One region of the Priestia sp. ST2 genome, then DNA from elsewhere that is predicted to be linked to it. Evidence: predicted binding sites of a transcription regulator. Region 1 holds the regulator's gene; the other holds the start of a gene.
What was found. Region 1 encodes NrdR, which represses ribonucleotide reductase genes. Its sites were predicted from a motif close to AACACNATATATNGTGTT; they were not measured.
Positions count from the first base shown of each region.

Region 2: the regulator NrdR is predicted to act here: its motif matches at 2,927-2,944, upstream of AC0KUU_RS02110 (vitamin B12-dependent ribonucleotide reductase).

Region 1 covers NZ_JBVVNT010000001.1:139,797-152,069, forward strand. The annotation lists gene polA (DNA polymerase I) at 1-2,244, shown strand, start outside; gene mutM (DNA-formamidopyrimidine glycosylase) at 2,266-3,099, shown strand; gene ytaF (sporulation membrane protein YtaF) at 3,160-3,789, shown strand; gene coaE (dephospho-CoA kinase) at 3,813-4,409, shown strand; gene AC0KUU_RS00715 (glyceraldehyde-3-phosphate dehydrogenase) at 4,628-5,659, shown strand; gene speD (adenosylmethionine decarboxylase) at 6,082-6,462, shown strand; gene AC0KUU_RS00725 (hypothetical protein) at 6,556-6,942, shown strand; gene nrdR (transcriptional regulator NrdR) at 7,186-7,647, shown strand; gene AC0KUU_RS00735 (replication initiation and membrane attachment family protein) at 7,720-9,147, shown strand; gene dnaI (primosomal protein DnaI) at 9,180-10,112, shown strand; gene ytxC (sporulation protein YtxC) at 10,209-11,069, shown strand; T-box leader at 11,130-11,378, shown strand; gene thrS (threonine--tRNA ligase) at 11,423-12,273, shown strand, end outside.
Region 2 covers NZ_JBVVNT010000001.1:402,788-415,060, reverse strand. The annotation lists gene AC0KUU_RS02110 (vitamin B12-dependent ribonucleotide reductase) at 257-2,815, opposite strand; gene AC0KUU_RS02105 (lipoate--protein ligase family protein) at 3,128-3,961, opposite strand; gene AC0KUU_RS02100 (rhodanese-like domain-containing protein) at 4,192-4,575, shown strand; gene gcvPB (aminomethyl-transferring glycine dehydrogenase subunit GcvPB) at 4,620-6,098, opposite strand; gene gcvPA (aminomethyl-transferring glycine dehydrogenase subunit GcvPA) at 6,091-7,437, opposite strand; gene gcvT (glycine cleavage system aminomethyltransferase GcvT) at 7,458-8,558, opposite strand; glycine riboswitch at 8,771-8,863, opposite strand; gene AC0KUU_RS02080 (DEAD/DEAH box helicase) at 9,044-10,717, shown strand; gene AC0KUU_RS02075 (YqhG family protein) at 10,704-11,528, shown strand; gene AC0KUU_RS02070 (YqzE family protein) at 11,553-11,738, opposite strand; gene comGG (competence type IV pilus minor pilin ComGG) at 11,782-12,156, opposite strand; gene comGF (competence type IV pilus minor pilin ComGF) at 12,146-12,273, opposite strand, start outside.

The DNA.
Region 1 (12,273 bases):
AAAGTCATTTCTGGTGATAAAGATTTACTTCAGCTTGTGTCAGAACATGTAACCGTAGATATTACGAGAAAAGGAATTACGGATGTCGATTCCTATACGCCTGCAGCCATTGATGAAAAGTATGGTATTACGGCTGCACAAATTATTGATATGAAAGGCCTTATGGGGGACAGCTCGGATAATATCCCAGGCGTGCCCGGAGTCGGCGAAAAAACAGCCTTAAAGTTATTAAAAGAGTTCGAAACGGTTGAAAATGTATTGAAATCTATCGATCAAGTCAGCGGTAAAAAATTAAAAGAAAAGCTAGAAGATAATCGTGAATCAGCTATCATGAGTAAAAAGCTTGCAACTATTTATTGCGAAGCGCCTCTTGAAGTATCTGTAGAAGATGCAAAGTATGACGGGTTTGAATCTTCAAAGGTCATCTCATTATTTAAAGAGCTTGGGTTTAATTCTTTGCTTGCTAAATTTGGTGAATCAGCAGAAGAGGAAGCAGATTTTGAAGAACTAACGTTTGAAATAGCGCAGGAAGTTCACGATGATATGTTAACAAGCGAAGCAGCTCTGATCGTAGAAGGGTATGAAGAAAACTACCATCACAATCAGCTGCTCGGTTTTGGAATCAGCAACAAAAATGGTCACTATTTTATTGATAAAGATACAGCTCTTTCATCTTCTAAATTTAAAGCATGGTTAGAAGATGGACGTGTAAAAAAGACGGTGTTTAATGGGAAACGTACGATTGTATCATTAAAATGGGCGGGGCATGAAATTAAAGGAATTGAACATGATGTAATGATTGCTTCTTACATCTTGAATCCTGCTGAGGCAAATGATGACCTAGCGACAATTGCAAAATTAAAAGGATACCATCAAGTGCAATCAGATGAAGCTGTGTATGGAAAAGGAGCTAAGCGAAGCATTGCAGAAGCTGCTCAGCTAGCTGAGCATGTTGTAAGAAAAGCAGCCGCCGTAGCTTATTTAAAAGAAGTGTTAGAAAAAGAATTGGTGGAAAATGAACAGTTTGAGCTGTTTGAGAAGCTTGAAATGCCTCTTGCCATTGTCCTTGCTGATATGGAATATCAAGGGGTGAAAATTGACCGCGCGCGTTTGGATGAAATGGGTGAAGATCTTCGAGAGCAGCTTGAAAAAATTGAAGCGAAAATCTACGAATACGCTGGACAAGAATTCAATATTAATTCGCCAAAGCAGCTAGGAGTTGTTCTTTTTGAAAAAATGCAGCTTCCGGTCATAAAGAAAACAAAAACAGGCTATTCCACATCAGCTGATGTATTAGAGCAATTAGCTAGTACCCATGATATTATCCCAGAGATTTTACAATACCGTCAGCTAGGAAAATTACAGTCTACGTATATTGAAGGATTAAAAAAGGTTATTCATGAAAGCGATGGAAAAGTTCATACCCGCTTTAATCAAACGTTAACTCAAACGGGAAGATTAAGCTCAGTAGATCCTAACTTGCAAAACATCCCGATTCGTCTTGAAGAAGGTAAAAAAATAAGAGGTGCGTTTGTGCCTTCACAGCCTGATTGGTTGATATTTGCAGCGGATTATTCACAAATTGAGCTGCGCGTACTGGCTCATATTGCAGATGATGAAAAGCTAATTGATGCGTTTAAGCATGACTTAGATATTCATACGAAAACAGCGATGGATGTGTTCCACGTCGAAAGAGAAGAAGTAACGTCCAATATGCGCCGCCAGGCTAAAGCAGTTAACTTTGGAATCGTCTATGGCATCAGTGATTACGGTTTATCGCAAAGTTTAGGAATTACAAGAAAAGCAGCGGCTACTTTTATTGAACGCTATTTAAAAAGCTTCCCTGGTGTACAGGAGTATATGGATACGATTGTACGCGATGCAAAAGAAAAGGGATATGTAACAACGCTCTTGCACCGCCGACGTTACTTGCCTGAAATCACGAGCCGAAATTTTAACCTCCGCAGCTTCGCTGAGCGTACGGCTATGAATACGCCTATCCAAGGGACGGCAGCTGATATTATTAAAAAAGCAATGATTGAAATGGATAAGCGCTTAAAAGATGAAAATCTTCAGGCTAAGCTGCTGCTTCAAGTACACGATGAGCTGATTTTTGAAGCCCCAGAAGAAGAAATTAAAATTTTAGAGAAAATCGTACCAGAAGTAATGGAGAACGCTTTAGAGTTAGAAGTTCCGTTGAAAGTAGATTATTCTTACGGAAAGACTTGGTACGAAGCAAAGTAGTGGAAAAAGGATGTGACAAACGTGCCAGAATTACCAGAAGTTGAAACCGTCAGACGTACGTTAATTGAATTAGCCAGTGGAAAGACCATTGAGCGTGTAACAGTTAAATGGCCTAATATTATCAAACGTCCTGAACAAGTTGAACAGTTTTGTGATGCGCTTGTTGGACAAACCATTCGAGATGTTGAACGCAGAGGTAAATTTTTGAAAATTGTGCTCGATGATTATACGATGGTTTCTCATTTGCGTATGGAAGGGAAATATGCTCTCCATGAGAATGCAGAAGAACCAGATAAGCATGTACACGTCTTTTTTCACTTCACGGATGGAACGGAATTGCGATACCGGGATGTAAGGAAGTTTGGTACTATGCACTTATTTAAAAAGGGAGAGGAAGATCTGTTTCCTCCTCTTATTGGCCTTGGACCTGAACCGTTTGACGAAACATTTAATCCTAGTCAATTAAAAATGAGAATCGGCAAAACCTCTCGAAAAATCAAGCCGGTTTTACTCGATCAAAATGTCGTGGTTGGCCTTGGAAATATTTATGTAGATGAAGCACTGTTTCGCGCAGGGATTCATCCTGAACGAGTGGCCAGCCAATTAACAGACGAAGAGTATGAAAAATTGTACGAAGAAATTGTAGCGACTCTTCAAGAAGCTGTGAAACAAGGAGGCAGCACCATTCGCACGTATGTAAACACACAGGGACAAATAGGCATGTTTCAGCAGCAGCTTTATGTGTACGGAAGAAAAGGCGAATCCTGTAAAATGTGCGGTACCCCAATTGAAAAATTTGTTGTAGGCGGTAGAGGAACACATATCTGCCCAAATTGTCAGCCGGATAAAAAATAACAATGGATGGGCTCCTTTCATATACTACGTATAGACAGAAAGGAAAGGAGTCCTCTCATCATGATAACATTTTCTTTACTTATTCTTGCTTTTGCCGTAAGTCTTGACAGCTTTAGTGTTGGCCTGACATACGGACTTCGAAAGGTGAAAATCCCGCTGAAATCCATTTTTATTATTTCATGTTGCTCAGCATTTTCTTTAATGTTTTCTATGTTTTTAGGAAAAGTACTTACGCATCTATTTTCAGTGGATGTACTAAATAAAGTAGGCGGAGGTATTCTTGTTCTGCTTGGGATGTGGATTTTATACCAGTTTTTTTGTCCGGCAGATTCACCTCGAGTAAAAGAAGAAAAAACATTAGTAAAAATTGAAATTAAGTCAATTGGCCTAGTCATTAACGTATTAAAAAAGCCAATTGCAGCAGATTTAGATAATTCAGGTTCCATCAATGGTATTGAAGCATTTATACTTGGAATTGCATTATCTCTTGATGCATTTGGAGCGGGGTTTGGAGCGGCTTTATTAGGTTATTCGCCGTATGCTCTAGCAATTGCTGTAGCTCTTATGAGTTCTCTTTTTTTAAGTGCGGGCATACAATTTGGCAAGGTTTTTTCACGTTTATCATGGATGAAAATGTTCTCATTTGTACCAGGAGTTCTGCTCATTATTTTAGGTATTTTTAGATTTTAAATAAAGAGATAAAGGAGAGGCCAATGTCAATTGTAATTGGATTAACAGGCGGAATTGCAAGCGGGAAAAGCACGGTAACCGGAATGCTACGAGATATCAATATTCCAGTAATCGACGCTGATCACATTGCAAAAGAAGTCGTAGAACCAGGAAAAGAAGCATACAAACAAATTGTCGAGACGTTCGGCCGTTCTATTCTTCACGAGAACGCGGAGATCAATCGAGCGGCTTTAGGGGAAATTGTGTTTTATCAAGAGGAAGAACGTAAAAAGTTGAATGCAATTGTACATCCTGCCGTAAGAAAAGAAATGCTTTCTCAAAAGGAAAGCTATATAGAGGAAGGTTACGAAGCCGTTGTATTAGATATTCCGCTGCTGTTTGAAAGCGATTTGACACATTTAGTCGATAGAGTAGTAGTTGTATATGTCGATGAGTCTGTGCAGCTAGAAAGGTTAAAGTCGCGTAATAACCTCTCGGCGGAGGATGCCTATGCGCGTATCCATGCACAGCTGCCATTGATTCAAAAAGTAGCCTTAGCCGATGCGGTGATCAATAACAACGGTCCTGTGGAAGAAACAAAACAACAGCTTTTAAGTATATTAGCCCTATGGCTAGATTAAAGAGTGAATGATTGCATTCACTCTTTTTTTATTGGGAATATTTAAGGGCTTCTAAAAAAGAATGTGTTAAATATCTGTTCTCGCTATATACATATAGTAAAACTCAATTAAAATAATTTATTAAAAAAAATTAATATTATTCACTTTTTAAATATTTATGTTATACTATTCAATATAAAAAGTTAAATAGTATAACACATATAGAGAGGGGTATAGCCATGAAAGCACGTATTGCCATTAATGGTTTTGGGAGAATAGGAAGAATGGTGTTTCGCACAGCGATTACAGAGGAAAATTTGGATATTATTGCAATAAATGCATCTTATCCAGCAGAAACGTTAGCACATTTAATCAAATATGACTCTATACACGGAGCATTTAATGGAGATGTCAAATGTGATGATGATGCGCTGATTGTTAACGGTAAAAGAATTCAGCTATTAAATTCACGTGATCCGCTGAATTTGCCTTGGAAAGAGCTTGGGATTGATCTAGTTGTTGAAGCAACGGGAAAATTTAATTCAAGAGAAAAAGCGCAGTTACATATTGAAGCAGGTGCGAAAAAAGTTGTCTTAACGGCACCGGGTAAACAAGAAGATATCACCATTGTGATGGGCGTAAACGAACGAGAGTTTGATGTGAATCAGCATAACATTATTTCCAATGCCTCTTGTACGACAAATTGTCTAGCTCCAGTTGTCAAGGTACTAGACGAAGCGTTCACAATTGAAAACGGTTTAATGACGACCGTTCATGCATATACAAATGATCAAAAGAATATCGATAATCCGCATAAAGATTTGCGAAGAGCCCGTGCGTGTGCTCAATCAATTATTCCTACAACCACTGGAGCAGCCAAGGCACTTTCATTAGTTCTTCCTCATTTAAAAGGAAAACTTCATGGGATGGCGCTTCGTGTGCCAACGCCGAACGTATCGCTTGTCGATTTAGTTGTGGATGTAAGGAAACCTGTGACGATGGAAGATGTTAATTTAGCGTTTATTAAAGCTGCTGAAGGACCATTAAAGAATATTTTAAATTTAACAATGGAACCACTCGTATCAATTGACTTTAATACAAATCCTCATTCAGCTATTGTAGATGGACTATCCACAATCGTAATGGAAGATCATAAAATTAAAGTGTTAGCTTGGTACGATAACGAGTGGGGCTACTCTCAGCGCGTAGTCGATTTGGTAAGATATATTGCTGCAGAAATGCGTAATGGATCAAAAATAAGAGTAAGCTAAGAAAGCTATTGATTGCTTTTAAAAAAACAGGGAGCTGTCGCCCTGTTTTTTTTGTTTTTATCCAAAAGAATAGGGAAAAGCAATAAGATAAGCATGCAAAGGGGTGTTTATTTTCCTCAATTTTAATAAAAAATTAATAGTCGTTTAGCAGCTTTTACACACTGTCTCACGAGAATACAGGGGTAATTTGTATAGGTCTATCTGCAAGAACAATCTTTAATAAAATCAAAACACGTATTGCAAAATAAATGTAAACAAAGTATACTATGTTTCGTGAACTTCTTGTGTACCTTTCGGTGATGTGGCTACTTAAAGGGTTAGGACCTCTTTGGACTAACTTTCCCCCGTGGTAGTTAACATGCTATATGGCGAAAGAACTTCATGTTTAACGATTAAAAATTGTTAAAGGGGGAAATATCATTATGGAAACAATGGGTCGTCATGTCATCTCAGAATTATGGGGATGCGATTTCGATAAGTTAAATGATATTGATTATATTGAAAAAACGTTTGTTGATGCAGCTTTAAAATCCGGTGCGGAAGTTCGCGAAGTAGCGTTCCATAAATTTGCACCTCAAGGTGTAAGTGGCGTTGTTATTATTTCAGAATCACATTTAACGATTCACAGCTTCCCAGAGCATGGTTATGCAAGTATCGATGTTTATACTTGTGGTCATTTAGATCCTACAATCGCAGCAGATTATATTGCAGATGCTCTAAGTGCACAGACACGTGAAACAATTGAATTGCCACGTGGAATGGGTCCTGTTCAGGTAAAACAAACTAAAGCGAATGCACTTTAATAGTGTCGATTGATTACGTAAGTTAAGAGGTGTATTACACACCTCTTTTTAGTATATAAATTTTTAATACGCAAAAACAAAGGGGATAACAACATGGGGGTAGTACAAGCAGTTAAATCTTTATTTTCTAATCATGTGGAAACAAGCGATTACCATTCAGATCCGACTCTAAAAACGCATTATTACAAAACAACAGCTGGGAATGCATTTAAGCAAGTTCATGAAATGTTGAAGCACATGCAAGGGATAGAGATACTTGCTGCATATGAAGAGCGAGGAGAGATTAGCTTAAACGTTGTAAAAGGAAGAAAAGCTTTTGTTGTGATTACCATTATTAACGTACGTCCTCTTGAAACCGCTATCGATTTTTCTGCTACAACAGAATCAAAAGTGGTGCCGGTTGATTTTGGTTTTAGTAAAGAACTTGTACGTACGCTTTATAAGAGCTTTGATCAAAAACTCATTCCTCTTTCTTCGTAAGTTCCTTATCATTTTTGAATTTCAGGAAATAAAATGGGGAAATTCCTTTTCCTTTACTTGTATTCAAGCCTTGTTTTCTATAAGATGGAATAAAGCAAATCCTTTAATACAGCATCGTGTTTGTTAAAGGAAATGATGATAAAAATCATAATAAATGGCGAATAGCCGGCTAACATAGATGGAAATTAACTTATATAAGAGAAAATAAAAAGAAAAACAAGGTTTATTATTGGAGCTGAGAATATGAAGTGCCCATCCTGTCATTACAATGGAACGAGAGTGCTGGACTCGCGCCCTGTAGAAGAAGGCCGCTCTATTCGTAGAAGACGTGAATGCGAAGAGTGTCACTATCGTTTTACAACTTTTGAGAAAGTAGAAGAACTTCCGTTAATTGTTGTAAAAAAAGATGGAGCGAGAGAAGAGTTCAGCAAAGACAAAATCCTTCGAGGGTTAATTAAGGCGTGTGAAAAACGCCAAGTAAGCTTAAAACAATTAGAAGATACGGTACACGATATTGAAACAGAGCTGCGCAGTCAGGGTACATCAGAGGTGCAGTCAGATGTTGTAGGAGAAATGGTGATGGAGCGATTAGCTGCTATCGATGAAGTCTCTTATGTTCGATTTGCTTCTGTATACCGACAATTTAAAGACATCAATGTATTTATTGATGAATTAAAAGATTTAATTAAGAAGGAACGACTGTAAAAGAGCTATTGAAGTATTCTTTAGGCTCTTTTTTTGTCATTTCTATTACTTTAAAAGTAGGTAGGGAACGACATGAAAGAACAACATTGGAAAGAAATGATACCGGTCGATCGTTATGTTGTTCGTTCGAACGGCATACTGCAGGAATACGACCGAAAGATTTTAACCATGCTCTATCAGCCGTTGGTGGGTACAACGTGCTTTGGTCTGTATATGACGTTATGGAGCGAGCTGGAACAAGATCGTTTATGGGGGAAAGAGTCTACGCATCATCATCTAATGTCAATGATGCAAATTAATTTGAAAGCTATTTACCATGAGCGGTTAAAATTAGAAGGCATTGGTTTGTTAAAAACATATATTAAGGAAGAAGATGATGTTCGTGTGTTCATTTATGAGCTCATTCCTCCTCTGACGCCCCATCAGTTTTTTAACGACGGCGTGTTAAATGTATATTTATATAACCGACTCGGAAAATCTATCTTTCAAAAAGTAAAAAATTATTTTTCAGATTCACTCGTCGATGAGCAATTGTTCAAAGATGTGACGCATTCATTTAACGATGTATTTAAATCAGTTAAAGCAACGGAGCTGGCTCCAAGTTTTCAGTCTGAAAGCAAGGATGTATTTTCTCCTGATGCTCAAACGGACTTTGTGGATTCCTCCAAACGCGCTTCTATTGAGATGAGCCCGGATTCCTTTGATTTTGATTTATTTTTAGCAGGTCTAACAGATTCAATGATTTCGAAAAGGTCTATTACATCTAAAGTAAAACAAGCGATTGAAAAGCTAGCCTTTTTATACGGTATCGATCCTCTTCAAATGAAAAATGTGGTGCTCGATTCGCTAAATGAGAACGATCAAGTTGATATTGAATTGCTTAGAAAAGCAGCACAGTCCTTTTACCAATTTGAAAATGGAGAAGCACTTCCAAATCTAAGCGAACAAATTCAGCCGCCTATGCTTCGTACCATGCAGGAAAAGCAGCCGCAGACAAAGGAAGAGCAGCTCATTCAACAGCTTGAAGTGACTTCTCCTCGACAGCTTTTGATCGAGTTTTCCGGGGGAGCAGAGCCTTCAAAAGCAGATTTGCAAATGATCGAAGAAGTGATGTTTAACCAAAAGCTTTCACCAGGGGTAGTAAATGTTCTAATTTACTACGTGATGCTGAGATCCGATATGAAATTATCTAAGAGCTATGTAGAGAAAATTGCTGGACACTGGGCGCGCAAAAAGGTACAAACTGTTCAAGATGCCATGAATTTAGCTAAAAATGAACAGAAAGAATATCAGAATTGGACCGAAGCAAAGCAAAATAAAAAAACGGCTGGACGAAAAATTGTGCGTAAAGAAATGGTGCCAGAGTGGCTGAGCGATGAAGAAAAAGAAGAGAAAAAGCAGCCTTCAAAAGAAGTGGACGGATTTGAAGAAGAAAAACGAAAGCTACAAGAAGAGCTCAAGCAGTTAGATCAAGAGCTAAAACAAAAGCATAAAGAATAAAAAGCAGGTATGATAGAGATGAGGTGAAAAAGATGAAGCCTATCAATGATTCACTAAATCAGTTAGTGAACAAAAAGGATTTTAAAGCACGCTTAGAAGCATTAAGAAACAGTATCCTGTCTAATCCCGAAGTCAAAACATTTTTGCAAGAGCATCGCCATGAGTTAGATGAGCAAATGGTTGACCGAGGTCTGATGAAGATGCATGAATTTATCGATCAAAGCAAATGCTGTGACAAGTGTCCTTCTCTGCAAAGCTGTGTCAACATGGTGAAAGGATACCACCCTCAGCTGGTTGTAAAAGGCCGTAATATTGATTTACAGTATGAACGCTGTCCTAGAAAAGTACAAGAAGATGAGCGAAAAGAACAAGAATCTTTTATTCAGTGTATGTACGTGCCTAAAGAAATTTTACAGGCAACAATGTCTGATATTGAAATTGAGCAGGGAAGATTTGAAGCCATTAAACTAGTAAGAGATTTTGTGCGAGAATATGAGCCGAATAAGAAAATGAAAGCTTTATATTTACATGGTTCGTTTGGTGTGGGGAAAACGTATTTTCTTGGAGCAATTGCCAATGCGTTAGCTGAAAAGAAAGTGAAATCTACCATTCTGTATGTCCCTGAGTTTTTGCGTGAGTTAAAAGGTTCGTTTCAAGATCAAAGTTTCAATGAGAAAATAGAGTATGTCAAAAAAGTACCGGTTCTTATGCTTGATGATCTCGGAGCAGAATCCGTAACGAGCTGGATGCGAGACGATGTGCTCGGAACCATTTTACAATTCCGTATGCTCGAAAATTTGCCGACATTTTTCAGCTCGAATTTAAATTTTAAAGAGCTACAACATCATTTGACTTATACCCAAAGAGGCGAGCAGGAAGAGCTCAAAGCCGCTCGTGTCATGGAACGAATTAAGTCTCTAGCCATTCCTGTTGAAATGAATGGAGAGAATAAACGAAATAGATGAGCAGGTCGTTTTACATTTCTTGTAACGACTTGCTCATTTTTTTGCATGTTGCCCCATATACATTAATAAAGCGTGTCCAAAGGGGGGCTATGAGGAATGAAAATATTCTTTAAATATGTAGAAGACGCAGTCGTTGTATATGAGTCTTTATGCGCGAAGCGAAGCGCTTTATCATATGGTTCACAGTGCTTGAAGCTGGTGAATAATCAGCTTTTAGTCATTGATGAGACATACAATAGAGAGGCCATTTTACAAGACATGGTGATACCGGTATTAACCCACGTAATTTTAAAAAAGAAAGAAAAAAAGATGATGGTAAACATATTAAAAGAACAATTTTTCTATTCAGAAGAGGAAGAGCAAGATTTGCTGCTTCAAATTATGGGGGGGATTATGGAAGGAGAGAGAGGCGAAATTCCGCAAAAAACATTTTCTCTTCCAAGAGAATTACTTATCCGCCAGGCTCTTCAAGACTTCTTCATTCATAATGTAACATTCACCTTTGAGTCTTTTCTCCAATTCCGTTTAAAAGAATATCAAGAGCGGCTGCGCTATTATGCCGAGCTGGCGATTGATGAATATAAGCTTGAACAAGACTATCAAATTCTTATTCATCAGCTGCGTCAAGCAGCTAATGAAAGACAGTCATCTACAGGTAACGTGTATGTAATGCACTTGAACAAAAACAAGTTTGTACTGTACGACCACAACAGTAGATATGTTCCTGAACGTGAATGTGCAGCTCTAGCAGAGGCCTTTTTATCTGAACAAGAATCATTATACATAGACTCAACTATTATCGCGCCTTTGCTAAGTTTATCTCCAGCTGCTATTCATCTGTATAGCGACCAGCATGATCATGATTTTGTTTATACCATTCAAAATATCTTCCAAGAAAAAGTTATGTTATACGAAAAAAATGAATTTCCGTTTGATCAAAAGCAAAATATAACGTGAAAGGTTGATTTCTATTTTGAAAATGAATATAATAAATGCATATTGAAAAACAGCTATATGTTACAAGTTATGATGAGGACATGAGTGTATATTTACGGTTTGTAGAGAGGGAGATCCAGGCTGAAAATCTCCTAACACGGAATATATTCTTACCACCTCTAAACTTCAGTAGTAAACGAGCAGAGCCTCTAGTAATTACTGACGGAATTTCCGTTATAAAACCTCGAGCCGCTTCGGGTTCTTTGGGTTATCCAAGATACGAAGAGGAAACAAGGGTGGTACCGCGTGTATACACAACTCGTCCCTTTTGATAAGGGACGAGTTTTTTGTTTTTACAAAAAGTTTATTCAGTTATGTTAAAGGAGTGGAAAGTTGTGTCAGAAGTAATCAAAATGACATTCCCTGATGGAGCTGTTAAAGAGTATCCAAAAGGATCATCAACAGAAGATATTGCGGCTTCTATTAGCCCGGGATTAAAGAAAAAAGCATTAGCAGGCAAAGTAAACGGCGAGCTGCTGGATTTACGTACGCCAATCGAAGAAGATGGCAGTCTTGAAATCATTACACAAGATGCTCCTGAAGCGCTTGAAATTATGCGTCACAGTACAGCGCATTTAATGGCTCAAGCAATCAAACGTTTATACAAAGATACAAAAGTACAGCTAGGTGTAGGGCCGGTTATCGAAAACGGTTTTTACTATGACATCGATATGGAAGAATCAATTACTCCTGAAGATTTAGGTAAAATTGAAAAAGAAATGAAAAAAATCGTTAATTCAAATATTGAAATTGAACGAAAAGAAGTTTCTCGTGAAGAAGCCATTCAACTTTTTAAAGAAGTTGGCGATGAACTGAAGCTTGAATTGATCGATGCGATTCCAGCAGGTGAAAAGGTTACGATTTACCAACAAGGCGAATTCTTTGACCTTTGCCGAGGCGTGCACGTGCCGTCAACAGGCAAAATTAAAGAATTTAAACTATTAAGCGTGGCGGGTGCTTATTGGCGCGGAGACAGCGATAATCAAATGCTGCAGCGTATTTACGGTACAGCATTCTTTACAAAAGCAGATTTAGACGAGCATCTTCGTCTTCTTGAAGAAGCAAAAGAACGTGATCACCGTAAACTTGGTAAAGAGCTAAACTTATTTACAAATTCTCAAAAAGTAGGACAAGGTCTGCCTTTATGGCTTCCAAAAGGTGCGAC
Region 2 (12,273 bases), 260 kb from region 1:
TGCTAATAATAAGTCATAAATGTCTGTTTCTTATAGTGATATCGTGTTCATGTTTGATAATCTATGTGAAAAAAACGTGTAAATAAAGCGATGTCATAAGATAAAACTGGATAAAAGACATTCAATTAAAATCATACTACAATGCTTATTCAAATACAAGAACCGTTCGATCTCGCTTCTTATTTATGCCCCATTTTTATACATAATAAAAGCTGACTCGTTTGAGTCAGCTTTTACTAGTCAATCATATTCAAAATTAAAGGCCGCATTTCAGCTGTGCACCACAGTTTGTACATGTGTTGCATCCGCCCATTTCTTCTACCGTTCCTTGACGGCAAACCGGACACGTATTACCTACTTCAGAACCGATTGTTACATCAGTTGAACGAATTTCATTAATTGTATCAACTAACACAACGTGCGGTTTCGTTTCTTCTTTTGGCGCTTCAATTTCTTCATCAAACGTATTTTCTTCTGCTTTTAGCGTTAAGACTTGTGCATCACGGCTGCCGTCTACGTACACCGTACCGCCTTTTGCTCCGCCTTTATACAGACGCTCGTACACTTTTTGAACTTGCTCTACCGTGTAACCGCGAGGAGCGTTTACTGTTTTACTAATTGAACTGTCAATCCAGCGCTGAATCACACATTGCACATCCGCGTGAGCTTGTGGTGCAAGTTCCATAGCTGAAATGAACCATTCAGGAAGGTTGTTTGGATCTGCTTCTGGATGCTGATCTAAATACTCTTGAACGATATCAGCTTTTACTTCAATAAATTTACCTAAACGGCCGCTTCGGAAGTATGAGAATGAGAAATAAGGTTCAAGACCCGTTGATACTCCAACCATTGTTCCAGTACTGCCTGTTGGCGCTACTGTTAATAAATGAGAGTTTCGGATACCGTTCTCTTTAATGTTTTCACGAATATCTTCAGGCATTTTTTTCATGAAGCCTGTATTTGTGAATGCTTCACGTAAAGAAGCCGTTTCAGCATCTGTTTCGCCTACTAAGAACGGGAAGCTTCCTTTTTCTTTTCCAAGCTCTACAGACGCGCGGTAAGCCGTCGTTGCAATTGTTTCAAACACTTTATCTACTAACTCATTGCCTTTGTCAGAGCCGTACTCTGTTTCACAATAAATAAGAAGATCGTGAAGACCCATTACACCAAGGCCAACGCGGCGTTCGCCAAGCGCTTGCTTTTGGTTTTCTTCTAAGAAATAAGGAGTTGCATCAATAACGTTATCTTGCATTCTAACGCCTGTTTCAACCGTTTGACGTAACTTTTCAAAGTTAACAGTTTTCGTTTCTTTATCTGCCATTTGCGCTAGGTTAACAGCAGCTAAGTTGCAGACAGAGAATGGTGCAAGTGGTTGTTCACCACATGGATTTGTTGCAACAACGTGCTGACCATATGCTTGAGCATTTGTCATATCATTAGCATTGTCAAAGAAGAAAATGCCTGGTTCAGCTGAGTACGTTGCACAAATATTAATTAAGTTCCATAGCTCTTTTGCACGGATAGTACGATACGTACGAACTTTGTTTCCTTGTTTTGCCCATTCGCGCACGTCGCCTACTTCGTGCCAGTTTTCATTGTAGTTAGCCATTTCTTCTTTTGAATAGCTTTCTACGTCTGGGAAGCGAAGTTCGTATTCTCCGTCGTTTTCAACAGCATCCATAAAATCTTTTGTTAAGCATACAGAAATGTTTGCTCCTGTTAAAAACTCTGAGTTATGAACGCTGTACGTTCCGCCTGTTTGCAGCTTTTCTTCTGCATGTTTGATGATTTTTTCACTGAACCCACCAAGACCAGGAATTTGTTTATAGTTAATGATTCCTTGGTACATCGCTTCTTCAGACTCTGTTAGCGGCGTGAACTTCAATTTATCTTGCGCATGTTTTTTAATCATTTCGTCATTTGTGTTTTCAATTAAGAAACGTAAAATGCGAGGGTTTTGCATTTTAGAAATAATAAATTCTACAATGTCAGGATGCCAGTCGGCAAGCATGATCATTTGGGCCCCACGACGTGACCCACCTTGCTCAACAAGATGCGTCAGTTTAGCAATATCATCTAACCATGAAACCGAACCAGATGATTTACCGTTTACACCGCGAGCCAGCGTGTTGCGTGGACGAAGAGTTGAACCATTCGTTCCAACACCGCCTCCACGGCTCATGATTTCCATTACTTGTTTGCGGTGTTCTGAAATACCTTCACGTGAATCTTTTACATAAGGCATTACATAACAGTTGAAGTACGTTACGTCCGTATCAGCACCTGCACCGTAAAGAACGCGGCCAGCTGGTACAAAGTTTAGCTGAACAAGCTCTTGATAGAACTTTTCAAACCACTCTTTGCGCTTTTCTTCTGTTTTTTCCACAGAAGCTAAGCCTGTTGCATTACGTTTTGCAATTTGCTCGTAGAAGACTTCTAGAGGTTTTTCAATGACATCTAAAGAACGAGTGATTAATCCGTTTTCTGCTTCTTCAGGCGATAAAGCTCCTCTAAACTCATCTTCTACCTTGACAACAGCGGTTTTTTGCTCAAAATTAATGCTTTCCACATAGCCAAGTCCTCGTGCTGGAAATTTTGGATCTTCCTTTACGGTTAGAACAACAAAATCTCCTTCTGATAACGTTAATTTTTCCGTATCTTTAAACGCATAGCGGTCTAACATTACCAATCTTGAAACACCTTTATGAGTCAACTTCATATCCGGTGTAATCGGATGTACTTGCGGAAAGCGTTCAATATCTGAATTGAGCTTTTCAACATTCATATTCACTTTTTGATTTAACAAAACAGTCATTCTCACAACTCCTTACCTATCGAACATCTATAAATTTATTAACTCTATTTCCTTTTAAAGGAAATAGAGTTTTTCAATCAACTATCAATAACTTACCACACGGCTTGGACGAATTCAATATATAGTATTTGACACTTCTCCAAACATCTACATATAGAAGGGTGTCAAGTGAAATATTTTTTTTTTCGTAAAAAAAGTGTTTGACTTTTCTTCCCTATGTATTCTATTAGCCAAGCATTGTTTCTAAAAATTCCACTAAAAAGTGCAACTTATAAGAAGTTGCACTTTTATCTATTTCCCATGGGCATCCGTTTAGCGCTTAAAGTTCCATTCATCCGATCCGTACTTTGTGCGCGCTAGTTCTTCTACATATGCTTCCTCTTCTTCAGACAGTGTATACGGTTCTAAATCGATATCAAGAGCAGAAGCAAATCCTTTATAAAACGCTTCTTTTGCTTCTTCAATAGAGATTTTGCGGCCCGCAATTGCATTAATGGCTACCGCTTTAGAACGAAATGCGCGCTGCATTCTTTCTTTCACGCGATCATTTGGATAATTAAACACGCTGAATAATTTATCTTCATCAATCTCTAACAGAATAGAGCCGTGCTGTAGAATAACTCCTTTTTGTCTAGTTTGGGCACTTCCAGCAATCTTGCGGCCCTCTACAACTAGTTCATACCAAGAAGGAGCATCAAAGCACACGGACGAACGAGGGTTTTTTAAGCTATTTTTTTCTTCTTCTGAACGAGGAATAGCAAAATAAGCCTCGAGCCCTAACGAACGAAATCCTTCCAGTAAACCTTCAGAGATTACGCGATATGCCTCTGTAACTGTCTTGGGCATGTTAGGATACTCTTCAGATACAATTACGCTGTAAGTAAGCTCTTCATCGTGAAGCACGCCCCTGCCGCCCGTTGGACGTCTTACAAAGCCTAGCCCTAATTCTTTTACTTTATCAAAGTTAATTTCTTTTTCAGCTTTTTGAAAATAACCGATTGACAGCGTTGGAGGGTTCCATCCGTAAAAACGAATCGTAGGTGGAATTTCTCCTTTACTATGCCATTCTAATAACGCTTCATCTAACGCCATATTGTAATAAGGCGAACGGTTGTTGGAATCAATAAATCTCCACTTTGCTTTCATCTACCTCATCCTCAGCTATATGTAATATAAAAAATAAATCCGTTTTTTAGTCTACCAAAAGATTGAGCTAAGGAAAAGCAAAGAGCAACATAAAACTGTGAATTCAAATGTGGTAGTTTTTTCATTTCCGGGAAGAAATCCGCTAGATTCAAGGCAAAATCGCTTTACTTCTAATTTCATTCACTTATATAATAAGAGTATGGATTTTGTCGAAGAAAGGAAGAATCAGCATGTCAGCAATTACAGCAGTACTCATTTTACTTGGAGTAATCATCATATACTCTGTCGTTATGTTCTTTGTCCAACGTCGCATTATGAAAACGTTAACTGAAGAAGAATTCCGCAGCGGCTACCGCAAGGCACAGCTAGTTGATATTCGTGAACCGAATGAATTCGAAAACGGACATATTTTAGGCGCACGAAATATTCCTCTTTCACAGTTCCGTATGCGCATTAAAGAATTTCGTCCAGATCAGCCTGTCTACATCTATTGTCAAAGCGGAATGCGCACAGGACGCGCAGCACAAATGCTTCGTCGCCACGGTGTTCAAGAAATCTATGATTTAAAAGGCGGCTTCAAAATGTGGAACGGTAAAGTGAAAAAGAAAAAATAATGGTATGTATATAGAAAAACCTCGCCTTTGGGCGAGGTTTTTTGTTAGACGTTTTGAACAGCCTGTTCTTTCTGATAGCGAAGAACTGGCTTTCTCGCTGCCAGCGTTTCATCAAGGCGCTTCACAACCGTTGTATGCGGAGCTTCCTGTACGACTTCAGGCGTTTCTTCTGCTTCTTTTGCAATTTGAATCATCGCATCGATAAACGCATCTAGCGTTTCTTTCGACTCCGTTTCCGTTGGTTCGATCATCATGCACTCTTCTACGATAAGCGGGAAGTAGATAGTCGGCGGATGATAGCCAAAATCAAGCAGTCGTTTCGCAATATCCAATGTGCGCACGCCAAGCTTTTTCTGACGTTTTCCAGATAAAACAAATTCGTGCTTACAGTGACGGTCAAACGGAAGCTCATAGTGTTCTGCTAAACGACGCATCATATAGTTGGCATTTAGCACAGCGTTTTCCGTCACCGCTTTTAAGCCGTCTGGACCCATTGAACGAATATACGTATAAGCGCGAACGTTGATACCGAAGTTGCCGTAAAACGGCTTTACACGTCCAATTGACTGAGGACGGTTATAGTCAAAGTGATAGCCTTCTTCTGTTTTCACAAGCACTGGTTTAGGCAAATACGGAATTAACTCTGCTTTTACCCCTACCGGACCAGAGCCAGGACCGCCTCCTCCATGAGGGCCTGTAAACGTTTTATGAAGGTTTAAATGAACAACGTCAAACCCCATATCTCCAGGACGGGCTTTACTTAATACTGCGTTTAAATTTGCACCATCATAATAAAGCTTTCCACCTGCTGCGTGAACAATTTCAGCCATTTCTAAAATATCTTCTTCAAATAATCCCAGCGTATTTGGGTTTGTTAACATTAAAGCGGCTGTATCTTCTCCTACTACGCGGCGTAAATCCTCTAAGTCCACTAAACCATGTTCGTTTGATTTTACCGTCACCGTTTCAAATCCCGCAACTGTTGCCGAAGCCGGGTTCGTTCCGTGAGCTGAGTCTGGAACAATGACTTTTGTTCGCTGCGTCTCACCATTTGCTTCATGATAGGCACGAATCATCATAAGCCCGGTCCACTCGCCGTGAGCACCTGCTGCTGGCTGAAGTGTTACTTCATCCATTCCTGTAATTTCTGTTAAATGCTCTTGTAAATCATATAAAAGTTCGAGAGCACCTTGAACCGTTTGCTCATCTTGAAGCGGATGAATATGCGCAAACCCAGCAATGCGTGCTGCTTGTTCATTCACTTTGGGATTATATTTCATCGTACATGAACCAAGCGGATAAAACCCTGAGTCTACCCCGTGATTTCGTTTTGAAAGCGCGGTGTAATGACGCATAATATCGAGTTCTGATACTTCAGGAAGCTCAGGAGCTTTGGTACGCACATACGCTTTCCCAAGCAGTTCTTCAGCATTTACTTGCGGCACATCTAACTCTGGCAATGAATAGCCGATTCGTCCTTCTTTACTGCTTTCAAAAATAAGTGATTGATTTTGATTAAGCATGAAGATCCCCCAATTCATTTACAAGTTGGTCAATTTCCTCTTTTGTACGGAGCTCTGTAAAAGCAAGCAGCATGTGATTTTCAAGCGCTTGGTTATCACGGCTAAGATCATAACCGCCAATTATTTTTGATGCTAATAAATGATTGTTTGCTTCTGTTACCGAAACCGGAAGCTTCACGACTAATTCGTTAAAAAACGGTCCTTCAAATGCTACATTTACCCCTTTTGCCTTTAACGCTTCATATGCATAATGCGTTTTTGATAAGTTTTGCAGCGCCATTTCTTTTACACCTTGCTTGCCTAAAGCTGTCATGGCAACTGATGCTGCTAAAGCATTTAACGCTTGATTTGAACAAATGTTAGACGTCGCTTTATCGCGGCGTATATGCTGTTCACGCGCTTGAAGGGTTAAAACAAACCCTCGCTTACCGTTTTCATCGACCGTTTGCCCTACTAATCGTCCTGGGATTTTTCGCATAAGCTTAGACGTAGTTGCAAAGTATCCGCAGTGCGGGCCTCCAAATTGACTTGGAATACCAAATGGCTGTGCATCTCCAATGACAATATCAGCTCCGAATTCTCCAGGAGGCGTAAGTAAACCTAATGATAAAGGATTGCTTGAAACCACAAACATGCATTTTTCTTGATGGGTAATTTCTTCAATTTCTTTTAACGGCTCGATTTGTCCGTAGAAATTTGGATACTGGACAATAACAGCTGCCACGTCACTCCCCATCTCTTTTTCTAATGCAATCATATCTGTTACGCCGTCTGCTGAAGGGATTTCTACCACTTCAATGTATTGACCCTTCGCATACGTTTTTAACACATCTTTTGACTCAGGGTGAACAGCCGCAGAGACAAGTACTTTTTTCTTTTTTGTTTGACCCGCACTGAGCATAGCGGCTTCTGCTAAAGCAGTTCCTCCGTCATACATAGAAGAATTAGCCACGTCCATCCCCGTTAACTCACAAATCATTGTTTGAAATTCAAAGATGGCCTGAAGTTCTCCTTGAGAAATTTCCGGTTGATACGGAGTATAGGCCGTATAAAATTCCGAACGAGAAATAACATGATCAACAATAACCGGCATGTAATGATCGTAAACTCCTGCTCCTAAAAAAGAAGCATAGTCTTTTAAATGAGCATTTTTAGCAGCCATACTATTTAATTCTTTTAACAGCTGAGGCTCTGAAGCCGCTTTTTTAATATTGTATTCTCCTTGAAAACGAACGCGCTGCGGAATATCTGAAAATAAATCATCAACAGATGAAACACCAATTGCTGCTAACATTTGCTGCTGATCTTGTTCTGTCATTGGTAAATAGCGATGTAACATGTTAAATTCCTCCCCAAAGCTTACTTTGAACGTTTATAAAAAGGTGTTGAAACCACTTTTGCTTTTAAGCGCTTTTTCCGAACCTGCACTTCCACTTCTTGACCAAGCTCTGTATACTCTGCTGACAATAGTGCTAGACCGATGTTTTTCTTTAATGTCGGTGACTGTGTACCTGTTGTCACAAATCCAATTTGTTCTTCATCTGCAAGTACTTCGTAACCGTGTCTTGGTATACCTTTATCAATCATTTCAATTCCTACCAGCTTACGAGGTGCCCCGCTTTCACGCTGTTCTTTTAACACTTCTTTTCCAATAAAGCTGTCTTTGTTCGTCTTTACTGCAAATCCAATTCGAGCTTCAATGGGCGTAATATCTTTTGAAAGCTCTTGGCCATATAAAGCCAAAGTAGCTTCAAAACGAAGCGTATCGCGAGCACCTAATCCGCAAGGCAGCACACCTTCATCACTGCCTGCTTCTAAAATAGCTGTCCACAAGTGAGCTGCGTCAGCTGAAGAACAATAAATTTCAAAGCCATCTTCCCCGGTGTACCCAGTACGTGAAACGAGAGCTTTTACATTCGCTACTTCTACATCATCAGCAAATGTAAATGGCTTTAACAAAGCTAAATTTTCGTTCGTTAACGTTTGTAAAACTTTTTCTGCTACAGGACCTTGCAAAGCTAGCTGCGCAGTTTCATCAGACTGATTAACGAGCGTTACATCTCCTTGTTTGTGAGACACCAGCCACTCATAGTCTTTTTGAATATTAGCAGCGTTTACGACTAGCAAATACTCTTGATCTGCTTTTTTATAAATCAGCAAATCATCTACCGTGCCTCCGTCTTCATAACACATAGCCGTATACTGCGCTTTTCCATCTACGAGGGTAGAAACGTCATTTGTCATCGTGTGCTGAAGAAAAGCTAAGCTATCAGCTCCTGTTACAAGAATTTCTCCCATATGAGAGACATCAAAAAGGCCTGCCTTTGTACGTACAGCTTCATGCTCTTCTTTAATAGAAGAAAATTGAACGGGAAGAGCCCATCCTCCAAAATCAATTGTTTTGGCACCATATTTTTGATAGGTATCATAAAGCGGCGTTTTGTGTAATTCTGTTGTCATATTTATGTCCTCCTCTTTTTCACGTGAAACTTTTCATAACGGGGAGTTTTCAAATAGTGTGGGGATCACTATTTATCCAAACAAAAAAGGACAGAAAACCCCCTACTGTATTTAGTAGGAAGTCTCTGTCCTTTTCACCTGAAAGTTTACCTATAAATGAATAGGTTTGCCTCGTGGGTGGTCTATAAACGCATAGACGCTCTCCAGAGCTGCGTCAAACAAGAGTCTTTTTGCCTGAGAGATTCACAATTTTATTGCTTGCTCCTTCGGCGCTACATTCAAGTAGTCTCTCCCCGTGTCGTCATTCGCTTCTATAAAGTTGGTAAAGTTGGGCATACTACTGAAAGATGTATCTATCTTTATTCACACAATCATTTGTAAAGTGCTAATCTATTTTCTTTTTCAAATTTTCTAAATATATTTTTATCCTACCTGATTCTTATCATTTGTTCAATAAAAATTTTTCACAAAGGAGCATTTTTATCATGAAAGTGAAATTAAACATCGATGAAACATGGGAAGCAGCCTTCTCAACTAAATTGGAGCAAGACGGCCCTTGGTCTGCATGGGATTTGTATAAACTTGCCTATGAAATAGAAGACCAAACGCTTATCTCAGAATTTGAAGGACTACAAAGCCCAAAACATCTAGCCGATTTAACGCCGCTTCCTCATCAGCTCGAAGTAGCCAAACAAGTAGTTGAAACAATGAATGGGAAAGCCATTTTAGCAGATGAAGTAGGACTGGGCAAAACGATTGAAGCAGGGTTAATTTTGAAGGAATATATGATTCGCGGACTTGTTAAAAAAGTTCTCATTTTAGTTCCAGCTTCGCTTGTTTCACAGTGGGCTATGGAATTGAACCAAAAATTTTATATTCCCGCAGTCCCTCAAAGAAAATCATACGTGTGGGATCAGTGTGACATCGTTGTGTCTTCAATTGATACAGCAAAACGTTCTCCTCATCGAGAAATTGTGCTAGAACAAGACTACGACCTCATCATCATTGATGAAGCTCATAAACTTAAAAACAACAAAACAAAAAACTATGAATTTGTGCAAAGTCTAAAAAAGAAATTTTGTCTGTTGCTAACCGCAACACCGATTCAAAATCGAATTGAAGAAATTTTTAACTTAGTCTCTCTTTTAAAGCCTGGTCATCTCGGCAATAAAGACTATTTCGAAGAATTATTTTCCGCTAAAAAACGCTCTTTGCAAAACGATGAACACTTAAAAGAGCTTGTTAACAAAGTTATGATTCGAAATCGCCGCCACGATACGGGTATCGAATGGACAAAGCGAATTGTTCAAACCATTCCTGTTGAATTCTCGCCGAAAGAACGGGAGCTATACGATGCGATTACATCTTTTAAAGGAAACGGACTCCACCCTTCAAGCGCTTTTTCAATTTTAACCCTGCAGCGAGAGGCCTGCAGCAGCCGTGAAGCGGTGTATATGACATTAAAAAACATGCTGGAACGTCAGGAAGATCCAAACAGCGCATTAACGGAACATATGATTACTCCGTTAATGGAACTACTTCAGCAAGTTCCGCAAAATGCAAAAGCAGAAAAAGTGCTAGAACTCGTTCAGAAAATTGATGATAAAGTCATTATTTTTACTGAGTACAGAGCAACTCAACTGTATTTACAGTGGTATTTAAAACAGCATGGAATTACCTCTGTACCTTTTAGAGGCGGATTTAAGCGAGGTAAAAAAGACTGGATGAAGCAGCTTTTTGAAAGCCACGCGCAAGTATTTATTGCCACTGAAGCAGGCGGAGAAGGAATCAATCTTCAGTTTTGTCATCATATCATTAACTATGATCTGCCGTGGAATCCAATGCGTCTAGAACAGCGAATTGGAAGGGTCCATCGTTTAGGTCAAAAACATGATGTTCACATTTACAATTTAGCCATTCAACATACGGTCGAAGAACATATTTTAAAATTGTTATACGAAAAAATAAACCTTTTTGAACGAGTTGTTGGAGAGCTAGATGATATTTTAACAAAGCTTGATTTAAAAAATATCGAAGAGCATATTCAGGATATTTTATTTCATTCACGGAGTGAAGGAGAAATAAAAATCAAAATGGAGAACTTGACGTCTATTATTCAATACGAAGACAGCGAGGAGGATCAGCATGCAGCAAACTGATATTCATCAATTTTTAAAGCGTTATTTTCTAGCTAATAATTGTTCTATTGTCACAGAAACATCTTCTTACCTGACGGTTCAATTAACGATTGAACTCGATAAAGAATTGATGAATCGTCCATTTTATTGGCACTATATTGAAAAGACGGGAGGAGAAGCAACTCCTGCTTCGCTCACTTTCATTACAGACCCAGCATTTGAAGACGATTCCGTTCAAGGAGAACGAATTCATTTCGGTTCACCTAGGCTGCACCAAATTTTCGCTTCTACTCAAAAACTAGGCGGGTTTATTCACTTGTATGAACAAGTTGCATCAGCTCAGCCAACAAATCAGCCTTTACACCCTTGGCTTGCATTAAATATTAAAGTCTCATACAAATGCGATCGTAAAAAAGATGAGCTCTTGTCGCTTGGCATTAATTTAATCAATGGACAGATTATTGAATCATTTCATGAATTAATCATTAATCAAAATTTGTCATCTAAAATCTCAGACTATTGCTTTACTCTCTCACCTTTTATTAAACCTAAAAGTGCCATCGCACGACTCACATCATATGTGACTGACTATGTTAAAGCTCAGCCAACTGAATGGGCTGAAAAAGCGCAGGAGAGATGGTATGAAGACTTAGCGCTTCTTGATCATTTTTACGAAACAGCAGAAGAGCTACCAGAAATATATATGACCGAAAAAACAGCGCTTCAAGAACTGTACGAGCCGACTATCTTGTTTAAGTTTATAAACGGTGGCTTATTTTACATATCGCCTGAAACGATGTCTCGTCAATTTAACAAAACACAAGCCGGTTAAAAAAAAGATGAGCATATGATATGCTCATCTTTCTTTTTTCTTTCGATACCACAGCATAAACGACAGCGGAATCATTCCAAACCATCTGTTTGCAAAAGGTGCTCGCTCTTCTTTTTTTTGAATTTTTTTCGTTTTCCTCTCTTCTTTTGGCTGATCCATATATTGTACAAATTGCTGAGTCATATATTTTACATAATCATTCGTTTTCATATAATCAACTCCTCAGCACTATTATATCCGGAGAGAAAGAGACTTAATCCGTCCACTTCACAATGTGCTGATCCTTTTTTTGAATATATGCCGTTTCCGTCAATGCTCTTCCTTGCAATGTTTGACATTTTATTTTTAGGATAATCATCTGTTCATCTTCACTTACTACTTCGTATGAAACCGTACCAGTTTCTAATACTAAAGATGCAAATGGAGATTTATTATGTTCTTTTATTTCTTTTTTTACATGTACAACCGCGTTTTCTAAAAGATGCTGCAGGCGATTTTTCTGCTCTACTTCTTGATAAAATGAACTTTTCGTCACAAAATAAGTGGTTTGCTGAGCTACCAACAGAAGAAAAAGCGCACAAAATGCCAAAACAACGGGGAGAATAAATCCTTGCTCATTATGTTTCATGAGCAAGCATCAAAAACGTCGTAATGGTTTCTTCTCTAACTTTGTTCACACGGTCTGTTGAACGAATTAACAGCCTTTCTTTTTGCTGTTCATACATAATATTCTTAATGTGCTGCA